3 regions of the Streptomyces sp. BoleA5 genome follow, and region 2 is predicted to be linked to each of the others. Evidence: predicted binding sites of a transcription regulator. Region 2 holds the regulator's gene; each other region holds the start of a gene.
The links. The regulator HrcA, encoded in region 2, represses chaperone genes, less so after heat shock. The targets are predictions, from matches to a motif close to TTNGCACTCNGNNNNNCNGAGTGCNAA.

Region 1 (9,194 bases), on a different contig from region 2:
GGACCGGGCGCGCAGCTTTTCGTTGGAGGCGCGGACGTCGACCATCAGGTTCCCGTAGGTCTTGCCCAGCCTGATCATCGTGATCGTCGACAGCATGTTGAGGACGAGCTTCTGGGCCGTACCCGCCTTCAGCCGGGTGGAGCCGGTCAGGAACTCCGGGCCGGTGACGACCTCGATGCCGTGGTCGGCCGCGGCGGCCAGCGCGGAGCCCGGGTTGCAGGACAGCCCGACGGTCAGCGCGCCCAGGGCGCGGGCGTGCTCCACCGCGCCGACGGCGTACGGGGTGCGACCGGAGGCGGAGACGCCGACCACGGTGTCGTCCGGGCCGATCCCGAGCGCGTCGAGGTCGGCGGCGGCCAGTTCCCGGCTGTCCTCGGCGCCCTCGACGGCGTCCACGATCGCGGTGGGCCCGCCCGCGATGAGCCCGCGGACCTTGCCCGGCGCGGTGTTGAAGGTGGGCGGGCACTCGCTGGCGTCGAGCACGCCGAGCCGTCCGGCGGTGCCCGCGCCCGCGTAGACCAGGCGGCCGCCGCGTGCCATGCGCGCGGCGATGCCGTCGACGGCGGCGGCGATGGCGGGCAGTTGCTCCGCGACGGCGGCCGGGACGGTGGTGTCCTCCGCGTTCATCAGCCGGGCGATGTCGAGCGTCGGGAGCCGGTCGACCTCGGCGAGCTCGGCCCGGAAGGCCTCGGTGGCGAGGTGGTCCAGCTCGCGGCGGAGCTCGGTGTGCGTCATTGCGGGTGGTTCCTTCGCGGGCTGTGGCGGTGGGCGAGGGCTTCGTACGAGGCGGACAGGGCCGGGGCGGCGGTCTCGTACGTGCGCTGGGCGACCCCGACGAACAGGCAGTCCACCACCAGCAGCTGGCTGGTGCGGCTGGCCATGGCGGCCGGGCGCAGTTCGCTCTCCCGGCCGCTGGAGGTGAGCAGCACGTGGTCGGCGTAGTGGGTGACGGTGCCGTCCGGCCGGCCGGTCACGGCGATCGTGGTGGCGCCCCGCTCGAAGGCGGCCCGCAGCGGTTCGACCACGTCGTGGGTGTGGCCGGAGTGCGTGATCGCCACGGCGACGTCGCCCTGCCGCAACTGGACCGCGTTGGTGAGGGTGAGGTGCGGGTCGCCCAGGGCGTGTGCGACCCGGCCGATCCGCAGCAGCTTCTGCACCAGGTCCTGGGCGACCAGGCTGGACGCCCCTATCCCGTAGACGTCGATGCGGCGGGCGGCGGCCAGCGCGCCCACCGCCGCCTCCAGCTGGACCACGTCCAGCTGCGCGGCGGTGTCGGCCAGGCACCGCTGCTCGTCCAGTGCGAGCTTGGCGACCACGTCGGCCAGCGGGTCGCCGACCGCGATGTCCGGGGTGACGGCGGGCGGGGCCCCCGCCTCCTCGCGAGCCGCCAGCGCGGCCAGCGCGAGCCGCAGATCCCGGTAGCCGGGGTAGCCCAGCAGCCGTGCGGTGCGCACCACGGTGGCCTCGCTCGTGCCCGTACGGGCCGCGAGCGCCGTCACGGTCAGCCGGGAGCAGCCCGCCGGGTCCGCGGCAACGGCCTCCGCGACGCGCTGCATCGACCGGGTCATGGACGGGGCCATGGTCCTGACCTTGGCGGCCAGACCCCCGGCATTGAAGGTTTCCTTCATCTTCTCGGCCACGGACGAAAGCTATTTTCAGCTCCGGACGGCGTCAAGAACGCCTGCGGCGGCGGTTGGTCCACAATGGGGGCCATGGATCCTGACGCACCCGGCTCCTCCGCCGGCCTGGAGGCGGCCCTGCACGGTGCCCGCGCGCTCGTCCTCGCCGACCTGACCGCGACCGGCGTCGCCGACGCGGAGGTCGTCTCGCTCGTCGAGGAGGCCGTCACCCAGCGCCGCTGGTGGGTGGAGCAGTGGCCCGACGGCGCGGGGTTCGTCGCGGGGCTGGTCGCCCAGGACGTCAAGGACGCCCTGCTGGAACGGATGGGCCGCTGGCCGCTCTGCCCGCGCTGCGCGGACCCCCACGCCCTCGACGTGGAACCCGAACTCGGCCCCGATCCGCACTGGGTGTGCGAGTCGCTCGGCGAGGCCGTCGCCCCCGTCGGCGGCCTGTCCTCCGCTCTGGGCGGGCCGCGCTGACGTGACCGTCTACATCGACCCGCCGACCTGGCCGGGCCACGGCCGCATGTGGTCGCACATGGTGAGCGACACCTCGTACGAGGAGCTCCACACCTTCGCCGACGTCATCGGCGCTCCCCGCCGCGCCTTCGACGGCGACCACTACGACGTCCCCAGCGAGCGCTACGCCTCCGCCGTCGCGGCGGGCGCCGTCGAGGTCGGCAGCAAGGAACTGCTGCGCCACCTCACCGAGGCGGGCCTGCGCCGCCGCAAACGCAGGCCTTCCGGGGCCTGACCAGCCAGGTCGTGTCGGCCCAGGGCGTGGGTGGGGCCGTTCCGGAGTCCGGCTCATGATCTTGTGACAGGATCGCCGGATGCTACGACTAACCGACTTCATCATCGATTGCCCGGACACGATGAAGCTGGCGGCCTTCTACTCCGGCGTGACGGGCCTCCCGGTCAAGGAGGGCAGTGACCAGGACTGGGCCGGTATCCGGTTCGGCGAGATCGAACTGGCCTTCATCCGGGTGGAGGACTACCGCGCCCCGCAGTGGCCCGACAGCGAGCACCCCAAGCAGTTCCACCTCGACTTCGAAGTCGACGACATCGAGGCCGAACAGCGCCGCGTCCTGGCCCTCGGCGCGACCCTGCAGCGGGACTGCACCGGCCCCGACGGCTACGGCTTCCGCGTCTACACCGACCCCATCGGCCACCCCTTCTGCCTCTGCCGCAACAAGGGTGTCGTGTGGACCGAGCAGGGCATCGTCTGGCCCGGGCACGACCAGTAGGACGCTCCGAGCCCGGCCGCACCGGCGCCCGCGCTCAGAGCGGTTCGCCCTCCAGCCGCCCGGCGGGGAGCCGGCGACCGCACATCGCCAGGGCCAGGTCCTCGCCGCTGCCCCGCAGTTCGGGGCCGGAACCGTACGACCAGTCCAGATCGGTGGCCCGCAGCTGCCGGCCCTCGACGGCGACGCCGAAGTGCGCGTGCCCGCCGCCCGCGGTGAGGTCGTCGAGGAGGATGCCGAGGGTCTCCCCCGGCACGCGGCGCCGCGTGCCGAGCGGCACGGTGACGTCCAGCCCGTGGATCACCACGTGGTTGAGCGCGCCGTGGGCGCCGCCGCCGGGGGGCTGCCACCGCCCCATCGCCTCGGAGCGCAGACAGCCGACCAGCTCCCCGGTGGGCAGTGCGCCGTCCCGCCCGGCGACGGCGTCGGACAGTCGGGTGAAGTCGAAGCCGTGCCCGGCGAGGAGCGCCATGAAGTCCTCCTGCGAGTAGCGCGCCGCCATCGTCATGTGCGCCACGACCTCGCGCACCCGCCAGCCGTCGCAGAGCGAGGGGGTGTCCCACCACGCGGCGGGGGCCCCGTCGAGCAGGTCGGCCAGGGCCCGGAACTCGGCCGCGACGGCGGCCTGCACCTGCGTGTCGTCGGTCATCGCTGCCGTACCCCTTCGTCCGGTTCCGCGGGCGGCCGCCCGCACCGGGAAAGACCGCCCGCACGCGCCGAAGTCATCGGTGGCCACCGTCCGCGGTCCCGTCCACGTCGCCGGGGGCGAGCAGTTCCAGCTCGGTGGTGAGGTTGCGGCGGGCGGTGGCCTCCCAGCGCTCGTACCCCTGCGGGGTGCGGAACAGCCGGGGCAGCCGCAGGAGCTGCCGCAGGACGTCGGCGCGGCCGGCGCGGAAGGCGTCGTCGGGGACGAAGCCGTACTCCTCGCGGACGGCCGCCGCGTACTCGGCGTAGCCGGTGGGGTCGCCGGCGAGGACGGCCAGGTCGGCGTCGCAGAGGACCTCGCCGTCGCGGTCGCCGTCGGCGGGGTGGTGGGTGACGGTGAGCCGGACGAGGCGGGCGACCTCGGCGGTGATCGTGTCGGGAACCCCGGCCTCGGGCAGCGCGCGCTCGGCGAGCCGGGCGCTGCGCTCCTCGTTCTCCGAGCGGTCGGGCCGGTAGACGGCGTCGTGGAACCAGGCGGCGAGCAGCACGGCGTCCGGGTCCTCCGCGTGCCCGGCGAGGACCTCGACCTGGTCGAGGACCGCGGTCAGGTGGGTGACGGTGTGGTAGCGGCGGTGCGGCTCGGCCCAGCGGGCGATCAGGTCCTTGCCGTAGGGCACCGGGTCCACGGACTCCGTCTGGCAGCGGCGCAGCAGGTCGCACCAGCGGGCGAGGAGGGCGGAGCCGGTTTCGGGTGCGGTGTCAGCCATGAAGGTCATTGTGGGGTACGGGGGGTCGCGGGTACGCGTGCGCATGTGACACCCTGGAGATATGTCTAGACCAATTTTCGAAGTGATCGCGCTCGACGCCCACGACGCCCTCGCGGCCCGCGCGGGTGGCGCGGACCGCCTCGAACTGGTCACCGACATGGCGGCGGACGGCCTGACGCCGTCCCGGGAGACCTTCGCCGCCGTCCGGGCCGCGGTGGACATCCCGGTCCGGGTGATGCTGCGGGCCCGCGCCGACTTCGCCGTGGGCGGCGCCCGTGAGGCGGACGCGCTCTGCGCGGCCGTGGCGGCGCTGCGCGGCGAGGGCGCCGACGAGTTCGTGCTGGGTTTCCTCGACGGCTCGGGCGCGCCGGACCTGGTGGCCGTGCGGCGGCTCGTCGACGCGATCGGTCCCGGTGCCCGCTGGACCTTCCACCGCGCCCTCGACCACTCCGCCGACCGGGAGGCCGTGCGCTCCGCGGTACGCGGGCTGCCCGGACTGGACACCTTCCTCACCGCGGGCTCCGCACACGGCGTGGACGACGGCCTCGGCCGGCTGCTGGCGGAGGCGGGGCGTCCCGGCGAGCCGCAGCTCATGGTGGGCGGCGGGCTCCGCGCGGAGCACCTGCCGCGGCTCCTCGCCGCCGGCATCGACGCCTTCCACGTCGGGGGCGCGGTCCGCCCCGGCGGCTGGGCCGGGGCGGTCGACGCGCGGGCCGTGCGCACCTGGCGCGAACTGCTGGACGCGCCGGTCGCCGTCCCCTGACCGGACGGCACCCGCGAACGCCCGAGGGCGGTACCCCCTGCGGGGTACCGCCCTCGGTCTTCTGCCGTGGTGCGGAGTCCTGGTCCCGGAGGATCAGAAGTCCATGTCACCGCCGGGCATGCCGCCGCCGGCCGGGGCAGCGGCCTTCTCCGGCTTGTCCGCGATGACGGCCTCGGTGGTGAGGAAGAGCGCGGCGATGGAGGCCGCGTTCTGCAGCGCGGAGCGCGTGACCTTGGCCGGGTCGATGATGCCCTCACCGATCAGGTCGACGTACTCGCCCGTGGCGGCGTTGAGGCCGTGGCCCGGGGTCAGGTTGCGCACCTTCTCCACCACGACACCGCCCTCGAGGCCGGCGTTGACGGCGATCTGCTTCAGCGGGGCCTCGAGGGCCAGCTTCACGATCGACGCGCCGGTGGCCTCGTCACCGTCGAGCTCGAGCTTCTCGAACACGTTGGACGCCTGGAGCAGGGCCACGCCACCACCGGCGACGATGCCCTCCTCGACGGCGGCCTTGGCGTTGCGCACCGCGTCCTCGATGCGGTGCTTGCGCTCCTTGAGCTCGACCTCGGTGGCGGCACCGGCCTTGATGACGGCCACGCCGCCGGCCAGCTTCGCCAGACGCTCCTGGAGCTTCTCGCGGTCGTAGTCCGAGTCGCTGTTCTCGATCTCGGCGCGGATCTGGTTGACGCGGCCCTGGATCTGGTCCTGGTCGCCGGCGCCGTCCACGATCGTGGTCTCGTCCTTGGTGACGACGACCTTGCGGGCGCGGCCGAGCAGGTCGACGCCGGCGTTCTCCAGCTTGAGGCCGACCTCCTCGGAGACGACGGTGCCACCGGTGAGGATGGCGATGTCACCGAGCATGGCCTTGCGGCGGTCGCCGAAGCCCGGGGCCTTGACCGCGACGGACTTGAAGGTGCCGCGGATCTTGTTGACGACCAGGGTCGACAGGGCCTCGCCGTCGACGTCCTCGGCGATGATCAGCAGCGGCTTGCCGGACTGCATGACCTTCTCCAGCAGCGGGAGCAGGTCCTTGACCGCGGAGATCTTGGAGTTGACGATCAGGATGTACGGGTCGTCGAACGACGTCTCCATACGCTCCAGGTCGGTGGCGAAGTACGCCGAGATGTAGCCCTTGTCGAAGCGCATACCCTCGGTGAGCTCCAGCTCCAGACCGAAGGTCTGGGACTCCTCGACGGTGATGACGCCTTCCTTGCCGACCTTGTCCATCGCCTCGGCGATGAGCTCGCCGATCTGCGGGTCGGCGGCGGAGATGGAGGCGGTGGAGGCGATCTGCTCCTTGGTCTCCACGTCCTTCGCCTGCTCGAGCAGGGCGGCGGAGACGGCCTCGACGGCCTTCTCGATGCCACGCTTCAGCGCCATCGGGTTGGCGCCGGCGGCGACGTTGCGCAGGCCCTCGCGGACCAGCGCCTGGGCGAGGACGGTCGCGGTCGTCGTGCCGTCACCGGCGACGTCGTCCGTCTTCTTCGCGACCTCCTTGACCAGCTCCGCGCCGATCTTCTCGTACGGGTCCTCGAGCTCGATCTCCTTGGCGATGGACACACCATCGTTGGTGATCGTGGGGGCGCCCCACTTCTTCTCGAGGACGACGTTGCGGCCCTTGGGGCCGAGGGTGACCTTGACGGCGTCGGCGAGCTGGTTCATCCCGCGCTCGAGACCGCGCCGTGCCTCCTCGTCGAACGCGATGATCTTGGCCATGTGAAGTGGTCCTCCCGGACTTGGGGTCCCCCCGCGGCACACGGCTGCGGGGAAGGATTACTCCAGGACCGTGCTGGCGCCCGCGACGGACGGCCTGCCCTCCCGCCGGTTCCTTTCCGGCGGTCGAGCGGGCCTCACCCACTCGGTCCTTTGTCACTCTCAACGTCAGAGTGCTAACGCCAATGATTAGCACTCGCCCTAGGAGAGTGCAAGCCGCTTGGCCGGTGCCGTGGACAACCCGCAGGTCCCGGTCGGCGGGCCGCCGGACAGCACGAAGGCCCGCCCCTGTGCGGGGCGGGCCTCGACGCGTACGTTTGAGCGGCCGTACGCGAAAGTGCTCCGTGGCCGATGCGCGGCGCGTCAGCCGGCTGCGAGACGGACCATGTCCGCCTGCGGCCCCTTCTGGCCCTGCGAGATCTCGAACTCGACCCGCTGACCTTCCTCGAGGGTGCGGTAGCCGTCCATCTGGATCGCGCTGTAGTGCACGAAGACGTCCGCACCACCGTCGACCGCGATGAAGCCGTAGCCCTTCTCCGCGTTGAACCACTTGACGGTGCCCTGAGCCATTCCTAACTCCCCTATTGCTGGCCCTTCGCAGACCCGCACCTCGCGGACCCGGGTCAGACCTCACCCCCTACAGCCAAGGGGGCGTGCGCCGGAACGCGTCGACCGCGGCTGAATGTATCTGCCCGGACGCTGTCTGCAACAGGTCAATCGGACGAGAATTCCGGGCACGAAGAATCGGAAGAAGAGCCTGATCGGCGAATAATCCGGGGCAACTCGGACCGGACATAAGCGGCCAACAAGACAATCGCTGCGGGAATTTGGCGATAAATCGCTGACAAGGCCGCCCCGGGGAAGGGGGGTCGCGCAGAGCGTTGCAGGGGGTTGCGAGCCGTTCAGGGCAACTGTACAGGCCTTCAACTACCCCTCGAACACACAGGGGTGCCGGGAAGTCCCCGGCACCCCTGTCGCCTCCGCGGGCCGCGCGGCTCAGCAGCCGCCGGCCACCGCCGGGATGATCGAGACGGACGCGCCCTCGCCCACCGTGGTCTGCAGGCCCTGGGAGAAGCGGACGTCGTCGTCGTTCACGTAGACGTTCACGAAACGGCGCAGCTTGCCCGTGTCGTCCAGGACCCGCGCGGAGATGCCCGGGTGGTTCTGCTCCAGCGAGTCGATGACGTCGGCCAGGGTGCCGCCCTCGGCGGGGACCTCGGCCCGGCCGCCGGTGTAGGTGCGGAGGATGGTCGGGATGCGGACGGTAGCGCTCATGATGCGGGGTTCACCTTCAGTCTGGGTCAGCCGGTGCGATGGGATCAGCCGGCCAGGCCGGCGGCGCGGAACGCGTCGAGGCTCGGGCGGATGGTGGCCGTGGGGCGGGAGGTCGGGGCGACGGCGTCCAGCGTCTTGAGCCCGTCGCCGGTGTTGAGGACCACGGTCTCGCCGGCCGGGTCGAGCTGCCCGGTCTCGATGAGCTTGCGCAGCACGCCGACGGTCACACCGCCGGCCGTCTCGGCGAAGATGCCCTCGGTCCGGGCGAGCAGCTTGATCGCGTCCACCACCTGCTCGTCGGTGACGTCCTCGACGGCGCCGCCCGTGCGCCGGGCGATGTCCAGCACGTACGGGCCGTCGGCCGGGTTGCCGATGGCGAGCGACTTGGCGATCGTGTTCGGCTTCTGCGGGCGCACCACGTCGTGGCCGGCCTTGAAGGCGGTCGAGACCGGGGAGCAGCCCTCGGCCTGGGCGCCGTAGACGCGGTAGGGCTTCTCCTCCACCAGGCCGAGCTCGGTCAGCTCCCGCAGGCCCTTGTCGATCTTCGTCAGCTGCGAGCCCGAGGCGATCGGGATGACGATGTTGTCCGGCAGGCGCCAGCCCAGCTGCTCGCAGATCTCGTACGCGAGCGTCTTGGAGCCCTCGCCGTAGTAGGGGCGCAGGTTGACGTTGACGAAGCCCCAGCCCTCGCCGATCGGGTCGCCGATCAGCTCGCTGCAGAAGCGGTTGACGTCGTCGTAGGTGCCCTCGATGCCGACCAGCTCGCCGCCGTAGACCGCGGCCATGACGACCTTGCCCTCCTCCAGGTCGTGCGGGATGAACACGCAGGAGCGGAAGCCGGCCCGGGCGGCCGCGGCGCCCACGGCGCCGGCCAGGTTGCCGGTGGAGGAGCAGGACAGCGTGGTGAGGCCGAAGGTGCGGGCGGCCTCCAGGGCGATGGCGACGACCCGGTCCTTGAAGGAGTGGGTCGGGTTGCCGGAGTCGTCCTTGATGTGCAGGCCGCCGGTGACGCCCAGTTCGCGGGCGAGGTTGTCGGCCTTGACCAGCTTGGTGAAGCCCGGGTTGAGGTTGGGCTTGGAGGCCACGTCCGCGGGGACGGGCAGCAGCGGCGCGTAGCGCCAGATGTTGTTCGGCCCGGACTCGATCCGCTTGCGGAGGGTCTCGGGGT
Region 2 (9,194 bases):
CGGACAATGGGACGCATGCCATCCGTACTGCCCGACGGGGAGCCCATGCCGGAGGACGGCGCGCTCCCCCCGACCGCGCTGCACGGCGCGGACTCCCGCCCCCTGGGGTTCTACCTGCACGTCCCGTACTGCGCCACCCGCTGCGGGTACTGCGACTTCAACACCTACACCGCCGCCGAGCTGCGCGGCACCGGGGGCGTGCTCGCCTCACGGGAGAACTACGCGGACACCCTGGTCGACGAGATCCGGCTGGCCCGCAAGGTGCTGGGCGACGACCCCCGCCGCGTCGAGACCGTGTTCGTCGGAGGCGGGACGCCGACCCTGCTGCCGGCCGCGGACCTGGCCCGGATGCTGGGGGCCATCCGGGAGGAGTTCGGCCTGGCGGAGGGTGCGGAGGTCACCACGGAGGCGAACCCGGAGTCCGTGGACCCGGCGTATCTGGAGGAGCTTCGGGCCGGGGGGTACACGCGGCTCTCGTTCGGGATGCAGAGCGCCCGCCCGCACGTGCTGCAGGTACTGGACCGGCGGCACACGCCGGGCCGCCCGGAGCAGTGTGTGGCGGAGGCCCGGGCGGCGGGGTTCGAGCACGTCAACCTGGACCTGATCTACGGCACGCCCGGGGAGTCGGACGACGACTGGCGGGCGTCGCTGGACGCCGCGATCGGCGCGGGGCCCGACCATGTGTCGGCGTACGCGCTGATCGTGGAGGAGGGCACGCAGCTGGCGCGCAGGATCCGGCGCGGCGAGGTGCCGATGACGGACGACGACGTGCACGCGGACCGCTACCTGATCGCGGAGGAGCGCCTGGCGGCGGCCGGCTACGGCTGGTACGAGGTGTCGAACTGGGCGACCTCGCAGGCGGCCCGGTGCCGCCACAACGAGCTGTACTGGACCGGCGCGGACTGGTGGGGAGCCGGGCCCGGCGCGCACAGCCACGTGGGCGGGGTGCGGTGGTGGAACGTGAAGCACCCCGCGGCGTACGCGGCGGCGCTCGCCGAGGGCCGCAGTCCCGGGGCGGGCCGTGAGGTGCTGGCGGCGGAGGACCGCCGGGTGGAGCGGATCCTGCTGGAGCTGAGGCTGTCCGACGGCTGCCCGCTGGACGTGCTCGCCCCGGCGGGCGCCGGGGCCGCGGAGCGCGCCGTAAGGGACGGGCTCCTGGAGACCGGTCCTTACCGTGAGGGCCGTGCCGTCCTCACGCTGCGCGGCCGCCTGCTGGCCGACGCCGTCGTCAGGGACCTGGTCGACTGACTCACGCCGGGGCCGTGACGAAGTCGATCAGCTCCTCCACGCGCCCCAGCAGTTCCGGCTGGAGGTCCTTGTAGGAGTGGACGGCGCCCAGGATGCGCTGCCAGGCGGCGCCGGTGTTCTCCGGCCAGCCCAGGGCGCGGCACACGCCGGTCTTCCAGTCCTGGCCGCGGGGGACGGCCGGCCAGGCGGGGATGCCGACGGAGGAGGGCTTCACGGCCTCCCAGACGTCGATGTAGGGGTGGCCGGCGACCAGGACGTGCTCGCCGGTGACCTCCGCGGCGATCCGGGACTCCTTGCTGCCGGGCACCAGGTGGTCGACGAGCACGCCGAGGCGCGCGTCCGGGCCGGGGGCGAAGGAGGCGACGATGGCGGGGAGGTCGTCGACGCCTTCCAGGTACTCGACGACGACGCCCTCGATCCGCAGGTCGTCGCCCCAGACGCGCTCGACCAGTTCCGCGTCGTGGCGGCCCTCGACGTAGATACGGCCGGCGCGGGCGACCCGGGCCCGGGCGCCGGGGACGGCGAGGGAGCCGGAGGCGGTCAGCCGCGGGCCGCCCGCGGGGGCGGTGGAGGGGCGCACGAGGGTGACCACGCGGCCCTCCAGGAGGAAGCCGCGGGTTGCCATGGGGAAGACGCGGTGCTTGCCGAAGCGGTCCTCAAGGGTGACCGTGGGGCCCTCGGCGGTCTTCTCGCAGCGGACGACGGCGCCGCAGAAGCCGGTGGAGACCTCCTCCACCACCAGGTCCCGCTCGGCGGCGACCTCGGGCGCGGGCGTGGCGGGCCGTTTCCACGGCGGGGTGAGGTCGGGGTCGTAGCTGCGGCTGCGCATGCCTGCGATCGTATCCGCGCGGCACGCCGCTCAGGCGGATCCGAACCGGGCGGCGAGCGAGTCCCGTTGGGCGCGGACGAAGCGGGCGTCGACGACCGCGCCGTGGCCCGGCACGTACAGCGCGGTCTCGCCGCCCAGCAGCAGCAGCCGGTCCAGGGCGGCGGGCCAGGCGTGCGGGGCGGCGTCGGGCCCGGCCTGGGGCTCGCCGGACTCCTCGACGAGGTCGCCGCAGAAGACCACGGCCGGCGTGCCCGGCACGACCACCGCCAGGTCGTGCGTGGTGTGCCCCTCACCCGGGTGGACCAGCAGGACCTGCCGGTCGCCGCCGAGGTCGAGTTCGCAGGAGCCGTCCACGAGGTGACCGGGGTGCACGAGGGCCTCCGCCGCCCACGCGGACTCGGCCTCGTCGGCGCCGTGCCGGACCGCGTCCCGGCCCAGCGAGAAGCGCTCGCGGCCGAGGTAGGTGTCGAGCGTCATCTCGCCGAACACCTGGACGCCCTCGAAGGCGGCGGTGCCGAAGACGTGGTCGAAGTGGCCGTGGGTGAGTGCGATGTGCGTCACGTCCCGCCCGGTCAGTTCGCGGACCTCACGGCGGAGTCCGGCGCCCTCGGGGACGGAGGAGCCCGTGTCGATCAGCAGCACGCCGTCGTCGCCGACGACCACCCCGACGGTCACGTCGAGGAAGGGCAGCCGCCGCCGTGCGACGCCCGGGGCGAGCTGTTCCCAGCCGCCGGGGGAGCCCGGCGCGGTCGGTGTGGTCTCCACAACGTGACGGTATCCCCGCCACCTGCCCCGCGCCCGCTACGGTGGCCGGTCAAGGACGTCCCGGGACCGGACCCGTGGACGGCCCTTGCCGAGGTCTTGCCACCCCGCCGTACACTGACTTGGGGAAAGCTGGCACTCAGCCCAGAGGAGTGCCAGGCCACGGGGGCGACACGACCCGCACGGTGACCGAGCGACTGGAGGTGCGCGATGCTCAGTGAACGACGACTGGAAGTGCTGCGTGCCATCGTCCAGGACTACGTGGGCACCGAGGAGCCGGTCGGCTCCAAGGCGCTGACCGAGCGGCACGCCCTCGGCGTTTCCCCGGCCACCGTCCGCAACGACATGGCCGTGCTGGAGGACGAGGGCTACATCCAGCAGCCCCACACCAGCGCCGGCCGCGTGCCGACCGACAAGGGCTACCGGCTCTTCGTCGACCGGCTGACCAGTGTCAAGCCGCTGTCCGGCGCGGAGCGCCGGGCCATCGGGAACTTCCTGGACGGCGCCGTCGACCTCGACGACGTGGTGGCCCGGACGGTCCGGCTGCTTGCGCAGCTCACCCGGCAGGTCGCGATCGTCCAGTACCCGTCGCTCACCCGCTCGACGGTGCGCCACGTCGAACTGCTCGCGCTCGCCCCGGCCAGGGTCATGCTGGTGCTGATCACGGACACCGGACGGGTGGAGCAGCGACTGGTGGACGCCCCGGCACCGGTCGGCGAGACCGTGCTGGCCGACCTGCGCGCCCGGCTGAACAGCCGGGTGGTGGGGCGCCGGTTCAGCGACGTCCCGCCGCTGGTGCAGGAGCTCCCCGAGGGCTTCGAGCCCGACGACCGGCCCTCCGTCCAGGTGGTGCTCGCCACACTCCTGGAGACCCTGGTCGAGGAGACCGAAGAGCGGATCATGCTCGGCGGCACGGCCAACCTGACCCGCTTCGGGCACGACTTCCCGCTGACGATCCGCCCGGTGCTGGAGGCGCTCGAGGAGCAGGTGGTGCTTCTCAAGCTGCTGGGCGAGGCCAAGGATTCGGGCGTGACGGTGAGAATCGGTCACGAGAACTTCCATGAGGGCCTGAACTCCACATCGGTCGTCTCCGTCGGCTACGGTTCGGGCGACGAGGCGGTGGCGAAACTCGGCGTGGTCGGACCGACCCGCATGGACTACCCCGGAACGATGGGAGCGGTACGCGCAGTGGCACGTTACGTCGGACAGATCCTGGCGGAGTCGTAGTGGCCACGGACTATTACGCCGTGCTCGGCGTGCGCCGCGACGCAGGACCGGACGAGATCAAGAAGGCCTTCCGCCGTCTCGCGCGCGAGCTGCACCCGGACGTCAATCCGGACCCGAAGACCCAGGAGCGGTTCAAGGAGATCAACGCCGCTTACGAGGTGCTCTCGGACCCGCAGAAGAAGCAGGTCTACGACCTCGGCGGCGACCCGCTGTCCGCCAACGGCGGCGGTGCGGGCGCGGGCGCGGGCTTCGGCCAGGGCTTCGGCAACTTCAGCGACATCATGGACGCCTTCTTCGGCACGGCGTCCCAGCGCGGCCCGCGCTCGCGCACCCGGCGCGGCCAGGACGCGATGATCCGGCTGGAGATCGAGCTGGACGAGGCGGCCTTCGGCACGACCAAGGACATCCAGGTCGACACGGCCATCGTCTGCAACACCTGCCACGGCGAGGGCGCCGCCCCGGGCACGACCGCGCAGACGTGTGACATGTGTCGCGGCCGCGGTGAGGTCTCGCAGGTCACGCGGTCCTTCCTCGGCCAGGTCATGACCTCCCGCCCGTGCCCCCAGTGCCAGGGCTTCGGCACCGTCGTCCCCAACCCGTGCCCGGAGTGCGCGGGCGACGGCCGGATCCGTTCGCGGCGCACGCTGACGGTCAAGATCCCGGCCGGAGTCGACAACGGCACCCGCATCCAGCTGGCGGGCGAGGGCGAGGTCGGCCCCGGCGGCGGCCCCGCCGGCGACCTCTACGTCGAGATCCGTGAGCTCCCGCACCAGATGTTCCAGCGGCGCGGTGACGACCTGCACTGCACCGTCACCATTCCGATGACGGCGGCGGCGCTGGGCACCAAGGTCCCGCTGGAGACCCTGGACGGGCTGGAGGAGATCGACATCCGGCCCGGGACGCAGTCCGGCCAGTCGATCCCGCTCCACCAGCGCGGCATCACGCACCTGCGCGGCGGCGGCCGGGGCGACCTCATCGTGCACGTCGAGGTGCAGACCCCGGGCAAGCTCGACCCGGAGCAGGAGGAACTGCTGCGCCGCCTGGCGAAGCTGCGCGGCGAGGAGCGGCCCCTGGGGCAGTTCCAGCCGGGCCAGCAGGGGCTGTTCTCCCGCCTCAAGGACGCGTTCAACGGGCGCTAGGGCGACACGGCCCAGCCACCCGGGGGCCCGCGGCCGGGGCGCACGACACCCTGGACCGCGGGCCGTCGCGTGCCGTGAAACGATGGGCGCATGGCCGCCCTGACCCACCGCTCCCCGAGGACCGCGCCGTGACCGCACCCGTCTTCGTCGTCGAACCCGGCGCGCTGGGCCCGGACCGCATCACGCTCTCCGGACCCGAGGGGCGGCACGCGGTGTCCGTGCGCCGGCTGCGGGCCGGCGAGGAGATCGTGCTCACCGACGGCCTGGGGCGCGGCGCGTACGGCACGGTGGCGGCCGTCGACGGCAAGGACACGCTCGAGGTCGCCGTCGCCGAGGTCCGCGAGGAGTCCGAGCCCCGCCCGCGGATCACGGTCGTCCAGGCGCTGCCGAAGGGCGACCGAGGGGAACTCGCCGTCGAGACCATGACCGAGGTCGGCGTCGACGCCGTCGTGCCGTGGGCCGCCGCGCGCTGCATCACCCAGTGGAAGGGCGAGCGCGGCGCCAAGTCGCTGGCCAAGTGGCGGTCCACCGCCCGGGAGGCGGCCAAACAGGCCCGGCGGCTGCGGTTCCCGGAGGTCGCCGATCTGCTGACGACCCGTCAGCTCGCCGGGCTGCTGTCCGGCGCCGCGTTCGCCGCGGTCCTCCACGAGGAGGGCTCGGAGCCCCTCGCCACGGCCCCGTTGCCGCCCGAGGGCGACATCGTGCTCGTCGTCGGTCCCGAGGGCGGGGTCTCCCCGGAGGAGCTCGACGCCTTCGCCGCGGCAGGAGCGAAGCCGTACCGCCTCGGCGCCAGCGTGCTGCGCACCTCCACCGCGGGTGTCGCCGCCACGGCCCTCCTGCTGGGACGTACCGGACGCTGGGGCTGACGCGGCCGCCGAGGTGGCGTCCCCCCCGGCGGGCAATGAGATCGAAAACCCCTGACCAGCCGGGCGCCGGGTGGTTAATGTGGCGACGTGACGCAGCCGCAGCCTTCGCATCCCGCGTACCTCCGCTTCCCGCACCTGCACGGTGACTTGATCACCTTCACCGCCGAGGACGACGTCTGGGCCGCCCCGCTGGACGGCAGCGGACGGGCCTGGCGGGTCAGCGCCGACAACATGCCGGTCGGCCATCCGCGGTTCTCCCCCGACGGGACGCTCATCGCGTGGACCTCCACGCGGGACGGCGCACCCGAGGTGCACGTAGCGGCCGCCGACGGCGGGCCGTCGAAGCGGCTGACGCACTGGGGCAGCGTGCGCACCTCCGTACGGGGCTGGACGCCCGGCGGCGACGTGCTGGCCATCAGCACGTACGGGCAGGCGTCGCTGCGCCGCAGTTGGGCGCGGGCGATCCCGGTCGACGGCGGTCCCGCCTCGACGCTGCCGTACGGGCCGGTCGGTGCCGTCGCCCACGGTCCGGACGGGGCCGTGCTGCTGCTGTCGGCCACGATGGGCCGTGAGGCGGCGGCCTGGAAGCGCTACCGGGGCGGCACCGCGGGCAAGTTGTGGATCGACCGCACGGGCGAGGGAGAGTTCGAGCGGATCCACACCGGCCTGGACGGCAACCTGGAGTACCCGATGTGGGTGGGGGACAGGATCGCCTTCCTCTCCGACCACGAGGGCGTCGGCGCCGTCTACTCCAGCCTCCCCGACGGCTCGGACCTGCGCCGCCACACCTCCGTGGCGGACGGCGGCTTCTACGCCCGGCAGGCCGCCAGCGACGGCTCCCGCGTCGTCTACACCAGCACCGGCCGGCTGTTCCTGCTGGACGACCTCGACGGCGCCGAGGCCCGGCCGGTCGAGGTGCGCCTCGGCGGCCAGCGCGCAGACCTGCAGCCGCACCCGATCCACGCGGCCTACCACCTCGGCGACGCGCGGCCCGACCACACCGGCCGCGGCAGCGCGGTCGAGATCCGCGGCACCACGCACTGGGTCACCCACCGCGGCGGCCCGGCACGGGCGTTGTCGGCCGAGCCCGGGGTGCGCACGAGGCTGCCGCGGGTGTTCGGCGGTGAGGGCGACCAGCAGGTCGTCTGGGTCACCGACGCCGAGGGCGAGGACGCGCTGGAGATCGCCCCCGCGGCGGGCACCGGCACCGCGGCGCCCCGCCGGCTGGCCTCGGGGCGGCTCGGCCGGGTGCTGGGGATGACCGTCTCACCGGACGGCCACCGGATCGCCGTCGCCTCGCACGACGGCCGGGTGCTGCTCGTCGAGGCCCAGACCGGTGAGGTCCGCACTGTCGTGGAGGGCGAGCACGGCCACGCCACCGGCCTCGCCTTCTCGCCCGACTCGGCCTGGCTCGCCTGGTCGCACGCCGGACCCGACCCGCTGCGCCAGCTCAAGCTGGCCTCGACCGCCGACCTCACCGTCGTCGACGCGACGCCGCTGCGCTTCCAGGACTTCTCGCCCGCCTTCACCGCCGACGGCAAGCACCTGGCGTTCCTGTCCGAGCGCTCCTTCGACCCGGTCTACGACGACCACGTCTTCGACATGGCCTTCCTGCGCGCCTGCCGTCCCCACCTGATCACGCTCGCCGCCACCACGCCCTCCCCCTTCGGCCCGCAGCGCCACGGCCGCCCGGTCGACTCCTCCGCCGAGGACAAGGACGGCGAGGACCGCGCCCAGGACGAGGGCAGGAAGGACTCCCGCACGGAGGACGGCGAGGACCGCCCCCGTACTCCCGTCACCAGGGTGGACGCCGAGGGCCTGGCCGACCGCATCGTCCCCTTCCCGGTGGAGGCGGCCCGCTACTCCACACTGCGCGCGGCCAAGGACGGCGTCCTGTGGCTGCGCCACCCCGTGCGCGGGGTCCTGGGCGCGAGCCTGGCCTCACCCGAGGCCGAGCCGCCGTCCACCGCGCTGGAGCGCTACGACCTCAAGCAGCTGCGCGTGGAGGACATCGCCGACGACGCCGACGACTACGCCGTCAGCGGCGACGGCAACAAGGTGCTGGTGACGTCCGGTCACCGGCTGCGGGTCGCCGCCGCCGACCACAAGTCGGCGCCGTCCGAGGACGAGACCGACAGCAACGTCACCGTCGACCTCTCCCGGGTCCGCGTCACCGTGGACCCGCAGGCCGAGTGGCGGCAGATGTACGACGAGTCGCACCGCCTGATGCGGGACAACTTCTGGCGCGCCGACATGGGCGGCGTCGACTGGGACGGGGTGCGCGAGCGCTACCGGCACGTCCTGGACCGGGTCGCCACCCACGACGACCTCGTCGACCTGCTCTGGGAGGTGGCGGGCGAGCTCGGCACCTCGCACGCCTACGTCGTGCCGTACGGCGGCCGCGGCGACGGGCTGCACCGCCAGGGCCTGCTGGGCGCGGACCTCGCCCGGGACGCGGACGGCGTGTGGCGCGTGGAGCGGGTGCTGCCCTCGGAGACCTCCGACCCTATGGCCGGCTCCCCGCTGGCCGCGCCGGGCGCCGCGGTCCGCGCGGGCGACGCGATCCTCGCGGTGGACGGACGGCCCGTGGATCCGCTGACCGGCCCCGGCCCGCTGCTGATGGGCACCGTGCGCAAGCCCGTCGAGCTCACCGTGGGCCCCGCCGACGGCGGGGCGGCGCGCCATGTGGTCGTCGTGCCCATCGCGGACGAGGAGCCGCTGCGCTACCACGACTGGGTCGCCGGGCGCCGGGCGTACGTGCACGAGCTGTCCGGCGGCCGGCTGGGGTATCTGCACGTGCCCGACATGGTCGGCTCCGGCTGGGCCCAGCTCCATCGCGACCTGCGCGTGGAGGTCGTGCGGGAGGGGCTGGTCGTCGACGTGCGGGAGAACCGCGGCGGCCACACCTCGCAGCTGGTCGTGGAGAAGCTGGCGCGGCGGATCGTGGGCTGGAACCTGCCCCGCGGGCTGCCGGCCTCCAGCTACCCGCTGGACGCGCCGCGCGGGCCCGTCGTGGCCGTCGCCAACGAGTTCTCCGGCTCGGACGGCGACATCGTCAACGCGGCGATCAGGGCGCTGGGGATCGGGCCCGTGGTGGGCACCAGGACCTGGGGCGGCGTCATC
Region 3 (9,194 bases), on a different contig from region 2:
CACGACGAGCCGGAACCGGACGCGACACAGGACGAGCCCACGACGCGGCCCCAGGCGGACGCGGCCTGAGCGGGAGCGATCCGCGCCCGGGCCGGAGTGGCCGGGCGGTGGGAGGCGGGGTGCCCGCCGCCCGTCGTACCGGCCCCGGGGGCGTTCACTCTTCCGGGGGAAATCAGCGGACGACGACGATCTTGCTGCCGATCGTCGCGAACTTCCACAGCGCCGCGCCGTCCTTCCGCTTCTCGCGGATGCCGCCGGTCTGCTGGCCCGGGGGCGGGGCGTCGGGCAGGGAGCCGTCCTTCGCCGCGCTGAAGCCGATCACCACGCTGTCCACCGTGGTGAACCGCACCACGTTCTCGACGGCCACACCGTCGCCGCCGACGCCGGAGGCGCTGCGGGAGGCCACGGTGTAGGTGCCGGGGGCGGGGTCGACGGTGCCGGGGACGACCACGTAGGTGGTGCGCGCCTTCCCGTCCTCGCCGACCAGCCACACACGGTCCGCGCGGAGCGAGTACACGACCCTGGTGCCGCTGCCGGAGGCCGGGGGGAGCTCGTTCTTCCTCTCCGGCGAGGGCGAGGCGGAGGCCGCAGCGGTGGTGCCGGCGCCGTCGGCGGCCGCGGGGCGGACGTCCTCGGGCATCTCGTCGGCGGAGCTGGAGGCCTGGACGGCGAGTACGCCGACGGCGGCCAGGGCGGCTGCGGTCAGTCCGGTCACGATCGTCCCTGAACCGATCCTTGCCACGGCTTTCCTCCGGAGGTGGGCGTCACGCTGGGTTGACGTTAGCAGCCGTGCCGCACGGCGACGGGAGCGCCGTCCCGGGCGGCGGCGGCGCCCCCGTCCTGGCGGGGCCACCCCGGTGAACGCCGTAGGCTGAACGCGTGCTGCTGCTTGCCTTCGATACCGCAACCCCCGCCGTGACGGTCGCCCTCCACGACGGCCGGCGCGTGCTCGCAGAGTCGACGGAGATCGACGCGCGACGGCACGGGGAACTGCTGATGCCCGCCGTGGACCGCGTGCTGCGGGAGGCCGGGACCGTGCTGGGCGACGTGACCGGGATCGTGGTCGGCGTCGGCCCCGGCCCGTACACGGGGCTGCGCGTCGGACTGGTGACCGCGGTCTCCTTCGCCGACGTCCTCGGCGTCCCCGTCCACGGGATCTGCACCCTCGACGGACTGGCGTACGCCGCCGGCGTCCAGGGGCCGTTCGCCGTGGCCACGGACGCCCGCCGCAAGGAGGTCTACTGGGCCCGGTACGAGGGCCCGCGGGCCCGGGTGACCGACCCGGCCGTGGACCGGCCCGGCGACATCGCCGACGAGGTCGCGGGCGTGCCCGCGGTGGGCGCGGGCGCCGCCCTCTACCCCGAGGTCTTCACCGACGTCCGGCCGCCCGCCGACCAGTCCGCCGCCGCGCTGGCCGCGCTCGCCGCCGCGAAGCTGGCGGACGGCGAGGAGTTCCTCCCCCCGCTGCCGCTCTATCTGCGCCGCCCGGACGCCCAGGTGCCCGCCGGCTACAAGGCGGTCCTGCCGAAGTGACCGCGGTGATGCGCGAGATGCGCTGGTGGGACCTGGACCCGGTGATGGAGCTGGAACACGGGCTCTTCCCGGACGACGCGTGGTCGCGAGGGATGTTCTGGTCCGAACTGGCCGACGCGCGGCACCCTTCGGCGACCCGGTACTACGTCGTGGCCGAGGACGGCACCGGACGGGTCGTCGGCTACGCGGGCCTGGCCGCCGTCGGCGGCACCGGCGACGTGCAGACCATCGCCGTCGCCACCGACCAGTGGGGCACCGGCCTCGGCGCCCGGCTGCTCGCCGAACTGCTGCGCCGGGCCACCGCCTTCGAGTGCCACGAGGTGCTGCTGGAGGTGCGCGTCGACAACGTCCGGGCCCAGCGGCTGTACGCCCGCTTCGGCTTCGAGCCGATCGGCTTCCGGCGCGGCTACTACCAGCCGGGCAACGTCGACGCCCTCGTGATGAGGCTCGGCGAGCTGCCCGCCTCCCCTGACGTACCGGGACTACAAGGAACAGAGACCACCCATGGCTGACGAGCCCCTTGTCCTCGGCATCGAGACGTCCTGCGACGAGACCGGTGTCGGCATCGTGCGCGGGCACACCCTGCTCGCCGACGCGGTCGCGTCCAGCGTCGACGAGCACGCCCGCTTCGGCGGCGTCGTGCCCGAGGTCGCCAGCCGCGCGCACCTGGAGGCGATGGTCCCCACGATCCAGCGCGCGCTGAAGGAGGCCGGCGTCGCCGCCTCCGACCTCGACGGGATCGCCGTCACCGCGGGCCCCGGGCTCGCGGGCGCCCTGCTGGTCGGCGTGTCCGCGGCCAAGGCGTACGCCTACGCGCTCGGCAAGCCGCTGTACGGGGTCAACCATCTCGCCTCGCACATCTGCGTGGACCAGCTGGAGCACGGGCCGCTGCCCGAGCCGACGATGGCGCTGCTGGTGTCCGGCGGCCACTCCTCGCTGCTGCTGGCCCCCGACATCACCGGCGACGTGCGCCCGCTGGGCTCCACGATCGACGACGCGGCGGGTGAGGCCTTCGACAAGGTCGCCCGGGTGCTGGGCCTCGGCTTCCCCGGCGGCCCCGCCATCGACCGCGCGGCCCGCGAGGGCGATCCGGCCGCGATCCGCTTCCCCCGCGGCCTGACCGGCTCGCGCGACCCGGTCTACGACTTCTCCTTCTCCGGCCTGAAGACCGCGGTGGCCCGGTGGATCGAGTCCAAGCGCCGGGAGGGCGTGGAGGTGCCGGTCGCCGACGTGTCCGCGTCCTTCCAGGAGGCCGTCGTCGACGTCCTCACCCGCAAGGCGATCCGGGCCTGCAAGGACAACGGCGTCGACCATCTGATGATCGGCGGCGGCGTCGCGGCCAACACCCGGCTGCGCTCGCTGGCGCAGGAGCGCTGCGAGGACGCGGGGATCCTCCTGCGTGTGCCGCGGCCCAAGCTGTGCACCGACAACGGCGCCATGGTCGCGGCCCTCGGCGCGGAGATGGTGGCCCGCGGCCGGCCGTCGTCCACCTGGGACCTCCCGGCGGACTCCTCGCTGCAGGTCACGGACGTGTCCGTGCCCGGGCACACGCACGACCACGTCCACGACCACGTCCACGACCACGTCCACGAGCTCAGCAAGGACAACCTCTACTCGTGACCGTCGCCCTGATGTGGGAGGCCCGCGCCGTCGAGGGGCGCGGGCCCGACCTGCTGGCGTGGGCCCGCTCGCGGCAGCTCTCGCCGGCTCCGCTGCGCCGGGAGACCTTCTCCGCCCCGCAGGACCGGGTCCTGGTCATCACCTGGTGGGACGCCCCGTACGACGCCCCGCTGCCCGAACTCCCCGAACCGGACGAGGGGCTGGCCCGGCGGGCCGTCCACCGCTGGCGCTTCGAGTCGGTGGCGGAGGGGACGTAGGCCCTGGTCAGGGGAGTGCCGGTCGTATGATGAGTCCGGCGTCGACCGCAACCGGGTTTCTGTCGTGGCGTCCCCGAGCAGGCGTCCTGCCGGACGGCCGGTGTCCGGGAGGCGTTCCGGCAGGTGGCGAGAAGACCCGATGACCGACTCCGGCTGCGCCGTCCTCTTCGATCTCGACGGCGTCCTCATCGACAGCCGTCGGGCGATGCGGCAGGCGATCCTCGACGTCGCCCGCGCGGCCCTCGGCGAGCAGGTGGACGAGAGCCGCCTGCCGGCGGGGCTCGACCACCTTCCGCACCACGAGCACCTGGCACGGCTCGGCGTGACCGACGAGGAGACCGTGTTCGGGACCGCCTGGGAGGACGCACTCGCGCTCGCCACGTGGGGCGCGTCCCCGTTCCCGGGCGCCGCGGGCCTGCTGCGCGACCTCGCGGCCTCCGGCACGGCGATCGGGGTGGTGACGATGCAGCCCGCGAGCCGGGTGGCACGGCTCGTCCCCGCGGAGCTGTCCGCGAACTTCGGCGTGGTGGTCGGGTGGGGCGACGCGGCGCCGAAGCCCTCCGGGGAGGGGATCCTGCTCGCGCTCGACCGGCTCGGGGTGCCGCCGGGGCGCGCCTGCTTCGTGGGCGACAGCCCATCCGACGTCGCCGCCGCGGCCGCCGCCGGGGTCCCCTCGATCGGCGCGCTCTGGGGATACACCGGCCCCGCCCTGGGGAACTGCGGGCCCACCGCCCTCGCCGGTGCCCTCTCCGACCTGCCGGGCCTCGTGGGGAGCCTTCTGGGGCCCGCGTAGCCGCCGTCAGGCGCGTGCGGGGCCGCTCGTCCCGGCCGGGCTGCCCAGCAGCATGCTCGGGGCGCCCGCGACGCGGGTCAGGAAGACCGTGGCCGCGTGCGGGCCCTGGGGCTTGACCCGGCGGCGCACCTCCTCCGGTTCGACGGCCGAGCCGCGCTTCTTCACGGTCAGCACGCCGACCTCGCGTTCGCGCAGCAGCGCCTTGAGCCGCTTGAGGTTGAAGGGCAGCACATCGGTGATCTCGTAGGCGGTCGCGTACGGCGTGGTGTGCTGCTCGTCCGAGGTGACGTAGGCGATGGTCGGGTCGATCAGCCCGCCGCCGACCCGCGCCGCCACGTCGGCCACCATGTGGGCCCGGATGACCGCGCCGTCCGGCTCGTACAGCCACCGCCCCACGGGGCGCACCTGCGGGTCGGGGAGCCCGGCGGCGGGCAGCGTGGCCCCCGACGGCAGGAGCGTCGCGCGGCGGGTGCCCGGCGCGGTGCCGAACCACAACACGGCCTCCTTCACGTCGCCGTGGTCGGAGACCCACTCCGCCTCGGCGTCCTCCGGCACGGCCTCGTGCGGGATGCCCGGCGCCACCTTCAGGGCGGCCAGCGGCGCCTTCCGTGCCGCCGCGACCGCCCACGACAGGGGCGGGGAGTACGCCTCGGGGTCGAAGATCCTGCCGCGCCCGCCGCGCCGGGCGGGATCGACGAAGACGGCGTCACAGCCGTCCGCGGCGATCTCCGTCACATCGGCGCAGCGCACCTCGATCAGACCGGCCAGCCCCAGCGCCTCCGCGTTCGCCCGCACCACCGCGCAGGTCAGCGGGGAGCGGTCGACCGCCAGCACCTCCACCCCGGCGCGGGCCAGCGGGACGGCGTCCCCGCCGATCCCGCAGCACAGGTCCGCCAGCCGCCGCACCCCGAGGGCGGCGAACCGCTCGGCACGGTGCCGGGCGACGGAGGCCCGCGTCGACTGCTCGACCCCGTCGGGCGTGAAGTACATCCGGTAGGCGTCCTCGCCGAACTTCACCGCCGCCCGCTGCCGCAGCCGCGCCTGCGTCAGCGCGGCCGCCACCAGCCCGGCGTCGTGCTCCCGCCGCAGCCGCGTCGCGGTCGCCAGTTCGGCGGCGGGGTCGTAGTCCCGCAGGGAGGCCAGCAGCGACTGCCCCTCGTCGGTCAGGAGAGCCGAGAACGCGTCAAGATCCACGCCGTCCATTGTCCCGCGGCGCCGCGGCGCGCCGGACCGGCCGGGCGCACGTGCCCGCGGGTGAGCGGAATCGCCGCCTCCGCCCTGCCGTGCCCGGCGTGTGCCGGGCCCGGAACCGTACGTCCGAGCGCACCGTTCCCCGGGTGGAGAGCGGCTCGTACGGCGCGGCGTTGGCACTCCGCTTGACCGAGTGCTAAGCGCGTCCTAGTCTCGGACCTGGCACTCAGCCATGCCGAGTGCCAACACAAACGCGACGGGCAGGTCCGGCACCCGCGACGACGGGCCTACCAGGTCGCCACCCAGACAGACACTCCCGTGAGCCCTTTGAAGGGGGAGGTCGGATCGTGACGACCGCCAGCACCAAGGTTGCCATCAAGCCGCTCGAGGACCGCATCGTGGTCCAGCCGCTGGATGCCGAGCAGACCACCGCCTCCGGCCTGGTCATCCCGGACACCGCCAAGGAGAAGCCCCAGGAGGGCGTCGTCCTGGCCGTCGGCCCGGGTCGCTTCGAGGACGGCAACCGCATCCCGCTCGACGTCAAGGTCGGCGACATCGTGCTGTACAGCAAGTACGGCGGCACCGAGGTCAAGTACAGCGGCGAGGAGTACCTCGTCCTCTCGGCTCGCGACGTCCTCGCGATCGTCGAGAAGTAGAACCGGCGCCGCTCTTAACCGAGAAATGCCGTGACCACGCCCCGGGCACACCGAGTCCACGCACGGACCGGGGACCCGGGGCGCGGTCTTTGACGAGAACCCAAAGACGAGGAAATCCGCCGGTATGGCCAAGATCCTGAAGTTCGACGAGGACGCCCGTCGCGCCCTCGAGCGTGGCGTCAACAAGCTCGCCGACACCGTGAAGGTGACCATCGGCCCCAAGGGCCGCAACGTCGTCATCGACAAGAAGTTCGGCGCCCCGACCATCACCAACGACGGTGTGACCATCGCGCGTGAGGTCGAGATCGACGACCCGTACGAGAACCTCGGTGCGCAGCTGGTGAAGGAGGTGGCGACCAAGACCAACGACATCGCGGGCGACGGCACCACCACCGCCACCGTGCTGGCCCAGGCGCTCGTCCGCGAGGGTCTGCGCAACGTCGCCGCCGGCGCCTCCCCGGCCGCCCTGAAGAAGGGCATCGACGCCGCCGTCAAGGCCGTCTCGGACGAGCTGCTCGCCACCGCCCGCCCGATCGAGGGCAAGGAGGACGTCGCCGCCGTCGCCGCCCTGTCCGCCCAGGACAAGCAGGTCGGCGAGCTGATCGCCGAGGCGATCGACAAGGTCGGCAAGGACGGTGTCATCACCGTCGAGGAGTCCAACACCTTCGGGCTGGAGCTGGACTTCACCGAGGGCATGGCCTTCGACAAGGGCTACCTGTCGCCGTACTTCGTGACGGACCAGGAGCGCCAGGAGGCCGTCCTGGAGGACCCGTACATCCTCATCACCCAGGGCAAGATCTCCTCCATCCAGGACCTGCTCCCGCTGCTGGAGAAGATCCTGCAGGCCGGCGCCTCCAAGCCGCTGCTGATCATCGCCGAGGACGTCGAGGGCGAGGCCCTGTCGACCCTGGTGGTCAACAAGATCCGCGGCACCTTCAACGCGGTCGCGGTCAAGGCCCCCGGCTTCGGCGACCGCCGCAAGGCCATGCTCGGCGACATCGCCACCCTCACCGGCGGCACCGTCGTCGCCGAGGAGGTCGGCCTCAAGCTCGACCAGGTCGGCCTGGACGTGCTCGGCACCGCCCGCCGCGTGACCGTCACCAAGGACGACACCACCGTCGTCGACGGCGCCGGCGAGTCCGCGGAGATCAGCGGCCGGATCAACCAGATCAAGGCCGAGATCGCCGCGACCGACTCCGACTGGGACCGCGAGAAGCTCCAGGAGCGCCTCGCCAAGCTGGCCGGCGGCGTGTGCGTCATCCGCGTCGGCGCGGCCACCGAGGTCGAGCTCAAGGAGAAGAAGCACCGTCTGGAGGACGCCATCTCCGCGACCCGCGCCGCGGTCGAGGAGGGCATCGTCTCCGGTGGTGGCTCCGCGCTCGTCCACGCCGTCAAGGTGCTCGACGACAACCTCGGCAAGACCGGCGACGAGGCCACCGGTGTGGCGGTCGTCCGCCGCGCCGCGGTCGAGCCGCTGCGCTGGATCGCCGAGAACGCGGGCCTGGAGGGCTACGTCATCACCTCCAAGGTCTCCGAGCTGGAGAAGGGCCACGGCTTCAACGCCGCGACCGGCGAGTACGGCGACCTGGTGAAGTCCGGCGTCATCGACCCGGTCAAGGTCACCCGCTCCGCCCTGGAGAACGCCGCCTCCATCGCCTCCCTGCTCCTCACCACCGAGACCCTCGTGGTGGAGAAGAAGGAGGAGGAGCCCGCCGAGGCCGGTCACGGCCACGGCCACTCCCACTGAGCTGGACCGCGAAGGCCCCCGTTCCCGCCCGGGAACGGGGGCCTTCGGGCTGCCGGGGGACCGGCCTCAGTCGCGGGGGTAGGCAGGCCCGAAGCGCCGCCCCGCCTTCGCCGAGAACCGGCCGAGCGCCCCGCTCGGCGCCAGCCGGGCCGCGGCCACCGCGGCCTTGTAGCGGGGGTCGGGCACGCTGAGGGAGCGGCCGCGGGCCAGATCGCGCAGGGCCGCGGCGACCACCTTGTCGGCGTCCAGCCACGCCCAGGAGGGGATTGCGCCGGTGTCCATCCCGGCCCGCTCGTGGAACTCGGTGCGGACGAAGCCCGGACACAGCGCCATCAGCCGCACCCCGGTGCCCGCGAGCTCCCGGGCCACGCCCTGGGTGAAGCTGACGACCCACGCCTTGCTCGCCCCGTACGTGCCGCGCGGCAGGAAGGCCGCCACCGAGGCCACGTTGACCACGAAGCCGCGCCCGCGCTCCCGCATGGCCCCCGTCGCGGCGGAGGTCAGCCGCAGCACCGCCTCGCAGTGCACCTTGAGCATGGTCAGCTCGTCGGCCATCGGCACGTCGCCGAAGCCGCCCCGGTTGCCGAAGCCCGCGTTGTTGACCAGTAGGTCCACGGGGTGCTCGCGGTCCCGCAGCCGTGCCTCGACCGTCTCGATGCCCTTGTCCGCCGACAGGTCGGCGGGCAGCACCTCCACGGTCACCCCGTACGCCTGCCGCAGCTCCTGCGCGCACTCCTCCAGCCGCCGCCCGTCGCGGGCGACCAGGACCAGGGCGTGACCGTCCGCCGCGAGCCGGCGCGCGAACGCCGCGCCGATCCCCGCGGTGGCTCCCGTGATCAGTGAAGTCGTCATGCCCCGCAGGCTAGTGAGCCCCCGTGCGTCCGCGGGCCGCGGCGCGCACATCCTGCGGGAGCGCTTCCGCCGCCGTCAGCCGGGGGTTGGGGGAGGGCATGTGACGACACGGCCTAGCCCGCGAGCACGCGCAGCAGCCGGTCCACGTCCGCCTCGGTGTTGTACAGGTGGAAGGCCGCCCGCAGGTTCCCCGCACGGGCCGAGACCCGGATGCCGGCGGCGGCCAGCCGCTCCGCCGCGTCGCCCAGGCCCGGGACGGCCACGATCGCCGAGGCCGCCGGGCCGGACGGCACGGGCTTGTGGCCGAGCCGCAGCAGACCCGCCCGGAAGCGCTCCGCCAGCGCGATGTCGTGGGCGCCGATGGCCTCGACGCCCAGTTCCTCGACCAGTGCCAGCGAGGCCGCCCCTGCCAGGTACGGCAGCAGCGGCGGCATCACGTCGAACCGCCGGGCGGACCCTGCGAGGTGCGCGACCGGCCCGTAGCAGTCGCCCCACGGGTCCTCGGCCGCGAACCAGCCGGCGAACTGCGCCGACAGCCCGTCCTC

Region 1: groL (chaperonin GroEL) is a predicted target of HrcA. The motif match lies at 6,941-6,967, and genes of this name have one in related genera.
Region 3: groES (co-chaperone GroES) is a predicted target of HrcA. The motif match lies at 5,568-5,594, and genes of this name have one in related genera.

What each region holds. Positions count from the first base shown of each region.
Region 1 is NZ_KB892102.1:374,134-383,327, forward strand. Features, by position in the region: gene murQ (N-acetylmuramic acid 6-phosphate etherase) at 1-735, opposite strand, end outside; gene B085_RS0118355 (MurR/RpiR family transcriptional regulator) at 732-1,628, opposite strand; gene B085_RS0118360 (hypothetical protein) at 1,713-2,099, shown strand; gene B085_RS0118365 (DUF4031 domain-containing protein) at 2,101-2,373, shown strand; gene B085_RS0118370 (VOC family protein) at 2,453-2,866, shown strand; gene B085_RS0118375 (maleylpyruvate isomerase family mycothiol-dependent enzyme) at 2,901-3,512, opposite strand; gene B085_RS0118380 (hypothetical protein) at 3,586-4,284, opposite strand; gene B085_RS0118385 (copper homeostasis protein CutC) at 4,337-5,038, shown strand; gene groL (chaperonin GroEL) at 5,132-6,754, opposite strand; gene B085_RS0118395 (cold-shock protein) at 7,115-7,321, opposite strand; gene B085_RS0118400 (ubiquitin-like small modifier protein 1) at 7,748-8,026, opposite strand; gene thrC (threonine synthase) at 8,071-9,194, opposite strand, start outside.
Region 2 is NZ_KB892090.1:159,067-168,260, forward strand. Features, by position in the region: gene hemW (radical SAM family heme chaperone HemW) at 16-1,248, shown strand; gene B085_RS0100685 (DUF3097 domain-containing protein) at 1,250-2,077, opposite strand; gene B085_RS0100690 (MBL fold metallo-hydrolase) at 2,108-2,842, opposite strand; gene hrcA (heat-inducible transcriptional repressor HrcA) at 3,050-4,066, shown strand; gene dnaJ (molecular chaperone DnaJ) at 4,066-5,205, shown strand; gene B085_RS0100705 (16S rRNA (uracil(1498)-N(3))-methyltransferase) at 5,334-6,071, shown strand; gene B085_RS0100710 (S41 family peptidase) at 6,159-9,194, shown strand, end outside.
Region 3 is NZ_KB892128.1:24,295-33,488, forward strand. Features, by position in the region: gene B085_RS49715 (hypothetical protein) at 1-69, shown strand, start outside; gene B085_RS0132465 (L,D-transpeptidase) at 173-715, opposite strand; gene tsaB (tRNA (adenosine(37)-N6)-threonylcarbamoyltransferase complex dimerization subunit type 1 TsaB) at 880-1,533, shown strand; gene rimI (ribosomal protein S18-alanine N-acetyltransferase) at 1,551-2,045, shown strand; gene tsaD (tRNA (adenosine(37)-N6)-threonylcarbamoyltransferase complex transferase subunit TsaD) at 2,038-3,153, shown strand; gene B085_RS0132485 (hypothetical protein) at 3,150-3,410, shown strand; gene B085_RS44500 (HAD family hydrolase) at 3,550-4,203, shown strand; gene B085_RS0132495 (THUMP-like domain-containing protein) at 4,210-5,406, opposite strand; gene groES (co-chaperone GroES) at 5,742-6,050, shown strand; gene groL (chaperonin GroEL) at 6,175-7,797, shown strand; gene B085_RS0132510 (SDR family NAD(P)-dependent oxidoreductase) at 7,864-8,649, opposite strand; gene B085_RS0132515 (aminotransferase class V-fold PLP-dependent enzyme) at 8,763-9,194, opposite strand, start outside.